DNA from 2 places in the Janibacter sp. CX7 genome. Region 1 is predicted to be linked to the other one. Evidence: riboswitches for the same ligand, from Rfam matches in the RefSeq annotation. Region 1 holds a riboswitch; the other holds the start of a gene.
The links. A riboswitch is a leader RNA that binds a small molecule or an ion and turns the genes downstream of it on or off. The one in region 1 is predicted to bind S-adenosylmethionine.
Positions count from the first base shown of each region.

Region 2: linked by a shared signal. The riboswitch ahead of NMQ01_RS05725 (bifunctional o-acetylhomoserine/o-acetylserine sulfhydrylase) and the one ahead of ssuE (NADPH-dependent FMN reductase) in region 1 are both predicted to bind S-adenosylmethionine.

Region 1 is NZ_CP101464.1:1,367,222-1,372,912, reverse strand. Features, by position in the region: gene NMQ01_RS06720 (ABC transporter ATP-binding protein) at 1-751, opposite strand, end outside; gene NMQ01_RS06715 (ABC transporter substrate-binding protein) at 748-1,791, opposite strand; gene ssuE (NADPH-dependent FMN reductase) at 1,791-2,390, opposite strand; SAM riboswitch class IV at 2,657-2,771, opposite strand; gene NMQ01_RS06705 (class II 3-deoxy-7-phosphoheptulonate synthase) at 3,169-4,521, opposite strand; gene NMQ01_RS06700 (response regulator transcription factor) at 4,586-5,266, opposite strand; gene macS (MacS family sensor histidine kinase) at 5,263-5,691, opposite strand, start outside.
Region 2 is NZ_CP101464.1:1,161,715-1,167,405, forward strand. Features, by position in the region: gene NMQ01_RS05700 (L-serine ammonia-lyase) at 1-741, opposite strand, end outside; gene NMQ01_RS05705 (hypothetical protein) at 833-1,318, shown strand; gene NMQ01_RS05710 (acetyl-CoA carboxylase carboxyltransferase subunit alpha/beta) at 1,331-2,806, opposite strand; gene NMQ01_RS05715 (hypothetical protein) at 2,849-3,217, shown strand; gene NMQ01_RS05720 (hypothetical protein) at 3,204-3,605, shown strand; SAM riboswitch class IV at 3,639-3,751, shown strand; partial or broken gene NMQ01_RS05725 (bifunctional o-acetylhomoserine/o-acetylserine sulfhydrylase) at 3,765-5,084, shown strand; gene NMQ01_RS05730 (hypothetical protein) at 5,153-5,458, shown strand; gene NMQ01_RS05735 (hypothetical protein) at 5,458-5,691, shown strand, end outside.

The DNA of each region.
Region 1 (5,691 bases):
GCCGGTAGGCGACGAAGTCGGGGTCGGAGCGCAGGTCCGTCGCGCCCTCGCGGTCGCCGAGGTCGACGTCGACGACCGCCTTGAGGCGTCCGGGCCGCGAGGAGAGGACCGCGACGCGCTGGCCGAGGTAGACCGCCTCCTCGATGCCGTGGGTGATGAAGACGGCCGTCGTCCCGGTCGTGCGCCAGATGCGCAGCAGCTCGTCCTGGAGCTGCTCGCGGGTCTGGGCGTCGAGCGCGGCGAAGGGCTCATCCATGAGGAGGATCCCCGGCTCGTAGGCGAGGCTGCGGGCGATCGCCACCCGCTGCTTCATGCCGCCCGAGAGCTCGTGCGGCAGCCGCTCCTCGAAGCCCTCGAGGCCGACGAGCGCCAGGTAGTGACGGGCCCGCTCGGTGCGCTCCCGGCGGCTGAGCGGCAGCTGCTCGAGGCCGAAGGCGACATTGGCCAGCGCCGTGCGCCAGGGGAAGAGGGCGTACTGCTGGAAGACGATCCCGCGGTCGAGACCGGGTCCGGTGACGGCCTCGCCGTCGACGAGGACCTGGCCGCTCGTCGGGGTGCTCAGCCCGCCGAGGAGGTCGAGCAGGGTCGTCTTGCCCGACCCGCTCGGGCCGACGAGGGTGAGGAACTCCCCCGCCGGGACGGTGAGGCTGATGTCCCCCAGGGCCCGCAGCACGCTCGCGCGGGGCTGGTCCTTCGTCGGGCGGACGACGAACTCCTTGGTGACGTGGCGCAGCTCGATGCTCGAGGTCACTTCTGCTCCCCCTTCGCGAGGTCGTTGTACTCGTTGGTGTAGAGGCTCGAGGGGTCGAGGTCGGCCCGGTCGACGATCCCGGTGCTCTCGAGCCAGGCGGCCCACTGGGTGAAATCACGGTCGGTGACGACTCCCCCCTTCGCCGGGACGCCGGTGCTCTTCCAGAAGCGGACGTTGTCCGTCGTCTCGTTGCGGTCGCGGCCCTCGATGATCCGCTCGAAGCGGGCGATGACCTGCGCACGCGGTGTCCGGCGGGCCCACTCGATGGCCTTGGCGACACCTGTCGTGAAGTCGCGGACCGCGTCCGGGTGCTCGGCGATGAAGTCGTCGCGCAGGACGTACTGGCCACCGTTGAGCTCGCGCCCGAGGACGTCGACGTCGCGGATCAGCTCGCGGATGTCGTCCTGGGCCTTGGCCCGGTCCTGCAGGATCCCGCCCAGGGCGCCGACGTCGACCTGCTTGCGGCGGATCGCCTCCTCGGTGTCGTTGGGCGGCAGGACGACGAGCTGCACCTGATCGATCTCGGCGGCGCTCAGCCCCGCCTTCGTCAGCCAGGTCTCGACGAAGGCCTCGGCATGGGCACCCAGGGTGTTGACGGCGATCTTCGCGCCGACGAGGTCCTTCGGCCCACGGATCGTGCTGTCCTTGCGCACGTAGAGGCCCTGGTAGGAGGTCTCGTCCGAGCCGTAGTAGTTGATGACCGCGGTGATCGGCGAGCCGGCCCCGGCGAGCTTGACGACGGCACCGGAAAAGGCGCCACCCACGTCGGTCTGGCCGGTCGCGACGGACTGGATGTCCTGCGGCCCGCTCACCGTGGCGCCGACGTACTCGAGGGTGACCTTGCTGAAGTAGCCGAGGTCGTCGGCGAGCTCGGGGAAGGTGACGTTGTTGGCGCTGCCCTGGTAGCGGAAGGTGACCTTGCCCCCGGGCGCGGTGCCGGCGGCATCGCTCGACGGCAGGGCGCAGCCGGCGAGGGTGGACGTCGTGGCGATGCCGGCGAGGCCGAGCAGGACGGTGCGGCGGGAGGTGAGCGCGCTCATCAGGCCACCGCCACCGAGCGCGCGAAGAGCTCACCGCGGTGCGCCGCATCAGCGGCGGCGACGAGCGAGCGGCCGGCGACAGCATCGAGGAAGACGCGGGTGACCTCGGCGAGCGGCCCCGCCGCGGAGTCGGCGATGCTCACCTCGCCGTCGTCGTACCGGGTGACCTCGGAGGCCAGGACGAACCACCCCGGCGTGATGGCACTCGGCGCCAGGCTCGCCAGGACCGGCCGCAGGGCGTAGTCCACCGCGAGGACGTGGGCGGGGCTGCCGCCGGTGGCGATCGGCAGGACCACCTTGTCCTTGAGCCCGGTCTGCGGCAGCAGGTCGAGGAAGGCCTTGAGCAGTCCGCTGTAGGCCGCCTTGTAGACCGGGGTCGAGACGATCACGGCGTCGGCCCGCTGCAGGGCGCAGGCGGCCCGGGCGATGTCGTCGTGCTCGGCGTCGGCCCGCAGCAGCGGCTCTGCGGGCAGGTCCCGCAGGACGATCGGGTGCACGACGTGCCCGGCGCGCTGGACCCGGTGGGCGAGGTCGCCGAGCACGGCTTCGGTGCGGGAGGTGGTCGAGGGTGAGCTGGAGATCGTGGCGATGACAGCCATGGGGGTGCCTTTCGATGGGCAGGTGGGTACGACGGATCGACGGCTGACGAAGGGAGGTCGTCACCGGTCGTGAGAGTGGGAGTGGGTGTGCAGGGTTCGCCGAGGGTGCGCATTGCCGTTGGGCAATGCGGGTTCAGGTCAGCGACAGAGGGCGCTGTTGACCCGCAGGAGGTCGACGTGGCGCCGCAGCGCCGGACGCAGCGACCGCGGTGCGGTCGGGGCGGTGGTGCTCATGGGGAGTCCGTCCTGTCATGAGGCCGGTGAGTGCCTCGCGCTTGCTCCGGCCGCGACGGCAGGAGCCAGGTCCTCACCCGGAGCACCCCACCGCGAGTGGAGGGTTGCCGCCCAGCAAGCCGGGGCTTGACGCTGGAGCTCGTGACCTGATGACAAACCTACGCAGATCCATCTCCTACTGCAAGAGAAGGAGATGGACGTCTCGCCATCCGGGACACCAATTCCCCTGCCCCGCAACGAGACCGCCCACGACGAAGGGAGACACGGCCCGGGTTGTGTTGTGTGGTCAACCGGTAGCGCCGGGTGCCGGCAGCGCCCGGTGAGCGCCGCCGGCTCGCTGAAATCCCGGTTCAACACACAACCATCAGCACGACGAAGGGGGCGCCGCCGCCAGCACGACGAAGGGTGGGGTCGACGCGAATCAAGGAAAAGTCCGGACTGCCTGCGCCCCGTGAGAGGCAGACCAAGCGGTCCGGACTTTTCCCCAGCGTCGACCCCACCCTTCGGCGGGCGGCCCGGTCTTCGGCAGGACGGACGAGAGGGCTCAGCCCTCGCTGAGCATCTCCGCGGTGAGGAAGGCCAGCTCCAGGCTCTGCTGGTGGTTCAGCCGCGGGTCGCAGACGCTCTCGTAGCGCTTGTTGAGGTCCTCGTCGAGGATGCGCTCGGCGCCGCCGAGGCACTCGGTGACGTCGTTGCCGGTGAGCTCGACGTGCAGGCCACCGGGGACGGTGCCGAGCGCGCGGTGCACCTCGAAGAAGCCGCGCACCTCGTCGACGACGTCCTCGAAGTCGCGCGTCTTGAAGCCCGACGCCGACTCGAAAGTGTTGCCGTGCATCGGGTCGCAGATCCACGTGACCATCGCGCCGGAGTCACGCACCCGCTCGACGATGCGCGGCATCGCCTCGCGGATCTTGCCCGCCCCCATCCGGGTGATGAAGGTCAGGCGGCCGGGTTCGCGGTGCGGGTCGAGCAGGTCGATGATGCGCAGCAGCTCGTCCGGGTCGGCCTTGTCGGAGACCTTCATCCCGATGGGGTTGCGGATCCGGCTGACGAAGTCGAGGTGCGCGTGGTCGATCTGCCGGGTGCGCTCGCCGATCCACAGGAAGTGCCCCGAGGTGTCGTAGAGGTCGCCGGTGCGCGAGTCGACGCGGGTCATCGGGCGCTCGTAGTCCAGGAGCAGCGCCTCGTGCGCCGACCAGAACTCGGTCGTCTTCATCGCGTCGAAGTCGACGTCGCACGCGGCCATGAAGCGCATGGCCTTGTCGATCTCGCGGGCCAGGCCCTCGTAGCGCCGGTTGGCGGCGTTGGAGACGAAGCCGACGTTCCAGTCGTGGACGCGCCGCAGGTCGGCGAAGCCGCCCTGCGTGAAGGCCCGCACGAGGTTCAGCGTCGCGGCGCTCGTGTGGTAGCCGCGCAGCAGCCGCTCGGGGTCGGGCTCGCGGGACTCGGGCGTGAAGGCGAAGTCGTTGACCATGTCGCCGCGGTAGGCGGGCAGGGTCACGCCGTCGCGGGTCTCGGTGTCCTTGCTCCGCGGCTTGGCGAACTGCCCCGCCATGCGGCCCATCTTGACGACCGGCATGCCGGCGCCGTAGGTGAGCACGGCGGCCATCTGCAGGATCGTCTTGATCCGGTCGCGGATGTTGTCGGCGGTCGCGTGGACGAAGGTCTCGGCGCAGTCGCCGCCCTGGAGCACGAAGGCCTCACCGACCGCGGCCTTGGCCACCCGGTCGCGCAGGTCGTCGCACTCCCCCGCGAAGACGAGCGGAGGATAGCTCCCGAGGGTCGCCACGACGTCGTCGAGAGCGGCCCGGTCGGGCCAGCTCGGCTGCTGGGCAGCGGGCAGGTCGCTGGCGATGGCGTCAGCGGCGGACGTGGAGGTGGGCACTGCGGTGGTCACCACCCAAGGATAGGTCGAGCCGCCACCGCACCGGCGACCCGTCCACCTGCAGGACGAAGGGAGGTCACTCCGGCTGGTCGAGACCCCGGCTGATCGCGAAGCGGGTCAGCTCCACGCGGTTGTGCAGGTGGAGCTTGCCGAGGATGTTCTGCACGTGGTTCTGCACCGTCCGGTGCGAGATGACGAGGTCGGCCGCGATCTCCTTGGCCGTCATGCCCATGGCGACGTAGCGCAGGATCTCGGTCTCGCGCTCGGTGAGCTCGGGCACCGGCGAGCTGCTCGCCTCCGGCTCGGGCGCGCTGCGGGCGCGGGTGCGCATCTCGCGGAATTCGCCGAGCACCAGACCCGCGAGGCCCGGGGTGAAGACCGCGTCCCCCGCCCCGGTCGCCGTGACGGCGTCACGGATCTCCTGCGGCGAGGCGGACTTGACGAGATAGCCGCTCGCGCCGGCCTTGACCGCCGCGAGCACGTCGTGCTCCTCGCCGCTCGCCGAGAGGATGAGCACCTTGGTCGCGAGGTCGCTGATCGCCGTGCACACCTCGTCGCCGCGCAGCTCCGGCAGGTTGAGGTCGAGGACGAGCACGTCGGGGGTCGTCGCGCGCGTCCGGCGCACCGTCGAGGGCCCGTCGGCGGCGGTGCCGACGACGTCGAAGCCTGCCTCCTCGAGGTCTCGCACGAGGGCATCGCGCCACAGCGGGTGATCGTCGGCGACGAGGACGGTGAGGGGGGCGCCGGGCTCGGTCATGAGGAGGAGCCTGCCATGTGCGTGGTCGGCACGGTGAGGGTCACCGTCGTGCCGCCGGTGGACGGCGAGCGCCAGCTCGCGTCGCCGCCGAGGTCGAGCATCCGTCCGCGGATCGAGCTGCTCGCGCCGAGGCGCCCCTCGTCGGCGGCCCGGACGAGCCGGTCGACGGGCATGCCGACGCCGTTGTCGCGGACGACGACCTCGAGGCCGGTCTCGTCGGCGTCGAGCAGGGCCCGCGCCCCGTCACCGGCGTGCCGGGCGACGTTGTCGAGCGCCGCGACGACGGCGGCCTCGACCTCGCGGGCGACGAGCTGCGGCACCTGCACCGGCCCCGCGGGCAGGACCACCTCGACGGTGGCCGAGCGAAGTGAGGCCAGCCCGGCAGCGAGATCACGGCGGTCGCCCTCGTCCGCCGGCACGGCGGT
Region 2 (5,691 bases), 210 kb from region 1:
GCGCCGGCGCACCTTGAGACCACCGGGCAGGACCCCTTCGGTCCGCAGGCCGTTGTCGATGCACTCGCGCATCACCGACCAGATGTGCAGCAGCTCGCTGCGCACCTCCGCCTCGGTGCGCCACGACAGCTCGTTGTCGAGCATGACCTGCGAGATCGACAGGCCCGTCTCGGCACAGATCGCGAGCAGCTGGTCGCCGGTGGTGAAGGGGTGCTTGACCGGGGTCGTGTCGGCGACGATCCGGGTCGAGCCGGACGCGTCCTCGCCGACGACGAAGCCGCCGCCGACGGAGTAGTAGGTGTGGCTCGACAGGGGAGTGGCGCCCTCGCCGCTCTCCTCGCCCCAGGCGGTGAAGGTCATGCCGTTGGGGTGCAGGGGCAGGGACTTGCGTCGGTGGAGGACCAGGTCGTCGTCCTCGACGAAGTCGATCTCGTGCTCGCCGAGCAGGCTCACCCGACGGCTGGACCGGATCTGCTCGAGCCGGCCCGTCACCGTGCGCGGGTCGCACAGCTCGGGACGCTCGCCGGTGAGCCCGAGCAGCACCGCGGTGTTGGACCCGTGGCCGTGACCGGTGGCACCGAGGGAACCGAAGAGCTCGGCCCGCACCCGCCGCACCTGCGGCAGCAGGCCCTCGTCGCGCAGCCCCTCGACGAACATCACGGCGGCACGCATCGGGCCGACGGTGTGCGAGCTCGACGGGCCGATGCCGACAGAGAAGAGGTCGAAGACACTGAGTGCCACTGGGGGTCTCCCGGAGGTCGTGGTGGTGCCGCCGACGGGGTGTGGGCCGGCGTGCCGGTCGTCACACTACCCGCGCCGCGATGCTCGGCGGGTGCCTGTGGAAAAGCTCGCGGCGGCCCGTCGTGACGTGGCCATGATGAAGGGCATGACCTACGACGACCTGCCGGCCGACTGGCCCCAGCGCCCCTTGACCGACCCCACCCTCACGGCCGACGTCGTCGACCTCGTCGTGCGTGAGGCCGACCGCGCGGAGGGGTGCCTGAGCATCCTGCTGTGCAGCCGGGAACACCGACTCGTGCAGCCGGTGACGATCAACGACGTCGAGGGGGTCCCGCCGCACGAGCGGCGCCGCCCATTCGACGTCTTCCTCAGCGGATTCGCCGACCGCCTCGGCGGCATCGTCGTCGCCGTCGGCCGTCCCCGCGGCTACACGCCCGACGACGTGGCGAGGGGGTGGCACGAGGCGGCGATCGCCGCCTGCCGCGAGCACCGGGTGCCCCTGCTCGGCACCTATCTCGCGTCGGTGCACGGGGTCGTCGAGATGCCCGCGTGGCCGGGCCTCGCGATCGCCGGGTAGCGACCGGCCGGGTCACCCCTCGTGCAGCAGCCCCTCGACCTCGGCCGCGATGGCGGCGGCGATCGCGGCGGCGAAGCCCTCGGGGTCCTCGTGCGCGGCCGGCTCCTCCGGGACGATGACGTCGACCGTGCCGTCCTCGTGCATCTGCGTGGCGCCGACCCGCTGCCGGGCGGCGAGCAGCGCGGCGTGCTCGGTGTCCTTGTAGACGATCGCGCTCGCACCCTCCGGGGGCAGCGGCGAGAGCCAGGCGTGGCCCGCGGCGATGATCCGCTGCGCCGGCAGCAGCGCGAGGGCGCCGCCGCCGGTGCCCTCGCCGAGGAGCACGGAGACGCTCGGCACGGTCAGGGCGGTCATGTCGGAGATCGAGCGGGCGATCTCGCCCGCGAGGGCGCCCTCCTCGGCACGGGGCGACAGGTCGGCGCCGGGGGTGTCGATGATCGTCACGAGCGGCAGCCCGAGCTCGGTCGCCATCCGCATGCCGCGTCGCGCCTCGCGCAGCGCGGCCGGCCCCATCGACTGGGCGGCCTGGTAGCGCCGGTCCTGACCGACGAGCACGCAGGCCCGCCCGGCGAAGGACGCCAGCGCGAGCATGACGCCCTTGTCCGACTCGCCGTAGCCGGTGCCGTTGAGCGGGATGACGTCGTCGGCGGCGTGCCGCAGCAGCTCGCGCACACCGGGCCGGTCCGCACGCCGCGTCGTCTCGATGGACTGCCAGACGCGGGCGACCTCCTCGTCGGTGGGCTCCGGACGGGAGACGAAGGGGGAGATCGGCCACGCCGGGTGGTCGGCCGGGTCGGCGGTGCGGGTCGTGCTCGCCGAGAGCAGGGTGAGCGCGCGGGCGGCGATGTCGGCCAGGCCCTCGACGGGGACGACGGCATCGACGATGCCCTTGTCGACGAGGTTCTCGGCGACCTGCACCCCGTCGGGGAAGGGCACGCCGTTGACCGTCTCGTAGACGACCGGGCCGAGGAAGCCGATGAGCGCGTCGGGCTCGGCGATCGTCATGTGGCCCAGGGACCCCCACGAGGCGAAGACGCCGCCGGTCGTGGGGTGGCGCAGGTAGACGAGGTAGGGCAGTCCGGCCGCCTTGTGCGCGACGACGGCCGCCGAGATGTCGACCATCGTCACGAAGGCCGGGGTGCCCTCCTGCATGCGGGTGCCGCCGCTCGCGGTGGCCGCGACGAGGGGCAGGCGCTCCGACGTCGCCCGGCGGATCGCCGCGACGATCCGCGCGGCCGCGGCCCGCCCGATGGAGCCACCGAGGAAGCGGAACTCGCCGACGATGAGCGCCACGTCGTGACCGTGGATGCTCGCCCGCCCGGTCAGCACGGACTCGTCGGTCCCGGCCCGCTCTGCGGCCTTGTCGACCGCGGCGCGGTAGTCGGGGGAGAGGCCGCTGACGTCGATCGGCTCGTCCCACGAGACGAAGCTGCCGGCGTCGACGACGGAGGCGATGAGCTGCTGGGCACCGGGACGCGGGTCACTCATGGCAGTGATGGTCGCAGGCCGCGCGCTGGGTACCCTTGCCCGGTGCTTGTGCCCTTGACCACTGTCGTCATCGTCGCGGTCGGCGTGCTCGGACTGCAGTCCCTGGCCTACCTCGTCCTCGACCGCCTCGTCGACGACCTCATGCTGATCGTCACCGCGGTCCTCGAGCTCGCCCTGCTCGTGCTCGTCGTCGTCTCTGCGATCGCGATGGGCAAGGTGTCGGGCCAGGGCGAGGGTGCGACGATGCTCGCCTACGCCCTCACGCTGCCGATCCTGCCGCCGATCGTCGTCTTCATCGCGCTGAAGGAGAAGACCCGCTGGGCCATGGGCGTCGTCCTCGCCGGCGCCTTCACCGTCGGGGTCATGGCCTACCGCATCCTCCAGATCTGGCAGACCCATGGCCCGGCCTGAGGTGCGCACGGGCACCGGGCCCGGCCGGGTCGTCGTCGCGGTCTACGCCGTCCTCGCGCTCGCCGCGACCGGCCGCTCGGTCCTGCAGATCACCCAGTACTTCGACCGCGCGCCGCTGGCCTACGTGCTCTCGGCCGTCGCGGCCGTCATCTACGTCGTCGCGACCGTGGCCCTGGCGAAGGGGGGTCCCTCCGGCGCCCGGCTGGCGACCGGGGCGATCACCGTCGAGGCGGTCGGCGTGCTCGCGGTCGGCACCCTGTCCTTCGTGCGTCCGGAGCTCTTCCCGGACAAGACCGTCTGGTCCCACTACGGGTCCGGCTACGGCTACCTGCCGCTCGTCCTCCCCTTCGTCGGCCTGTGGTGGATCCACCGTGTGAGACGCGCCTGATCGGCGACGCGAGCATCTCCTAGTCTTGCGACAGGTCTTGAGCGCCAGCGCGAAGCCCCGGCTCGCTGGCCGGCAACCCTCCTCCGCGGTGGGGTGCCCCGGGAGACGACCTGGTCCGCGACGACCGTCGCGGTCAAGCGCGCACAGCACAGGAGCACCACCATGACCGATCCCTCCACCTGGAGCTTCGACACCCGTCAGATCCACGCCGGCCAGGCACCCGACCCCACGACGGGCTCGCGGGCGCTGCCGATCCACGCGACGACCTCCTACGCCTTCAAGGACACCGAGCACGCGGCGAACCTCTTCGCGCTCAAGGAGTTCGGCAACATCTACACGCGGATCATGAACCCCACCCAGGACGCGGTGGAGCAGAAGATCGCTGCGCTCGAGGGCGGCGTCGGGGCCCTGCTCACCGCATCGGGGATGTCCGCGACGCACCTGGCCCTGGTCAACATCGCCGAGGCCGGTGACCACATCGTCGCCAGCGCCGCGCTCTACGGCGGCACGGTCAACCTGCTGAAGTTCACCCTCGCGAAGTTCGGCATCGAGACGACCCTCGTCGAGGACCCGAGCGACCTCGAGCAGTGGCGCGCGGCGGTCAAGCCCAACACCAAGGTCTTCTTCGGCGAGACCATCGGCAACCCCAAGCCGGTCGTGCTCGACATCGCCGGCATCGCCGAGGTCGCCCACGAGGCGGGGGTCCCGCTCGTCGTCGACAACACGATCGCCACGCCCTACGTCCTGCGGCCCATCGAGCACGGCGCCGACGTCGTCGTGCACTCGGCGACGAAGTACCTCGGTGGCCACGGCACCGCGATCGCCGGTGTCATCGTCGACTCCGGCAACTTCGACTACGCCGCCGACGCGGAGAAGTTCCCCAACTACAACCAGCCCGACCCGAGCTACCACGGGCTGCGCTTCGGGCCCGACCTCGGTGTCAACGGCGCCCTGGGGGCCAACCTCTCCTTCATCCTCAAGGCGCGCGTGCAGCTGCTGCGCGACATCGGTCCGGCGATCTCGCCCTTCAACGCCTTCCTCATCGGGCAGGGCATCGAGACGCTCAGCCTGCGCATCGAGCGCCACCTCGACAACACCCGCAAGGTCGTCGACTTCCTCTCCGGCCACGGCCAGGTCGAGTCGGTGAACTGGGCCTCCCTCGAGGGCTCCGCGAGCTTCGAGCAGGCGCAGCGCTACACGCCGAAGGGGGCCGGTGCCGTCATCTCCTTCGAGATCGCCGGCGGCTTCGAGGCGGGCAAGAAGTTCGTCGAGGGGCTCACGCTGCACAGCCACCTCGCCAACATCGGTGACGTGCGCTCCCTCGTGATCCACCCCGCGTCGACGACCCACTCGCAGGGTCCGGAGGAGGACCGGCTCGCCGCCGGCGTCACCCCCGGCCTCGTGCGCCTGGCGGTCGGCCTCGAGGGCATCGACGACATCATCGCCGACCTCGAGGAGGGCTTCGCCGCGGCGAAGTGATCGAGCTCGTCCGAGGGGCCTGTGGATAATTCCACGGGCCCTTCGGCGTTCTTTCCTAGCGTGGGGGCATGGACGGACAGCAGCGCATCTCCATCGACAGCGAGGGCATCGACGGGCTCGGCCGACAGCTGAAGGCCATCGCCGACTTCCTGGAGGAGAAGGCGGCGAAGGCGAACAACGAGGCGGTCGAGACCTTCGGCTTCCCGAGCTGGTACGGCACCGATGCGTACGAGGGCGCGATCGGCGACTTCGAGCGGGAGCGGATCCGGGTGGGCAAGCAGCTGCGCGAGCTCGGCCGCCTCGCCAAGGATGCCGGGGGTTGGTACGTGAAGACCGAGGACCTCCTCGACCGACGGCACCAGGGAGTCCTCTGATGGCGTTGGACGAGACAGGGACGATCGAGGAGGGCGACCCGGAGATGATCCGGGCGGAGGCGGACGAGCTCAAGACGGTCGCCGCCAACATCCACACCGTCGCCGAGATGCTCCGCATGGTTTCGACGAAGGGAGTCTGGGAGTCGTGCTCCGGCACTCTCTTCGAGCAGGAGGTCGGGACGACCCCGCAGGACCTCGTCGCGATCGCCAACCGGCTCAGCGACACCGAGCAG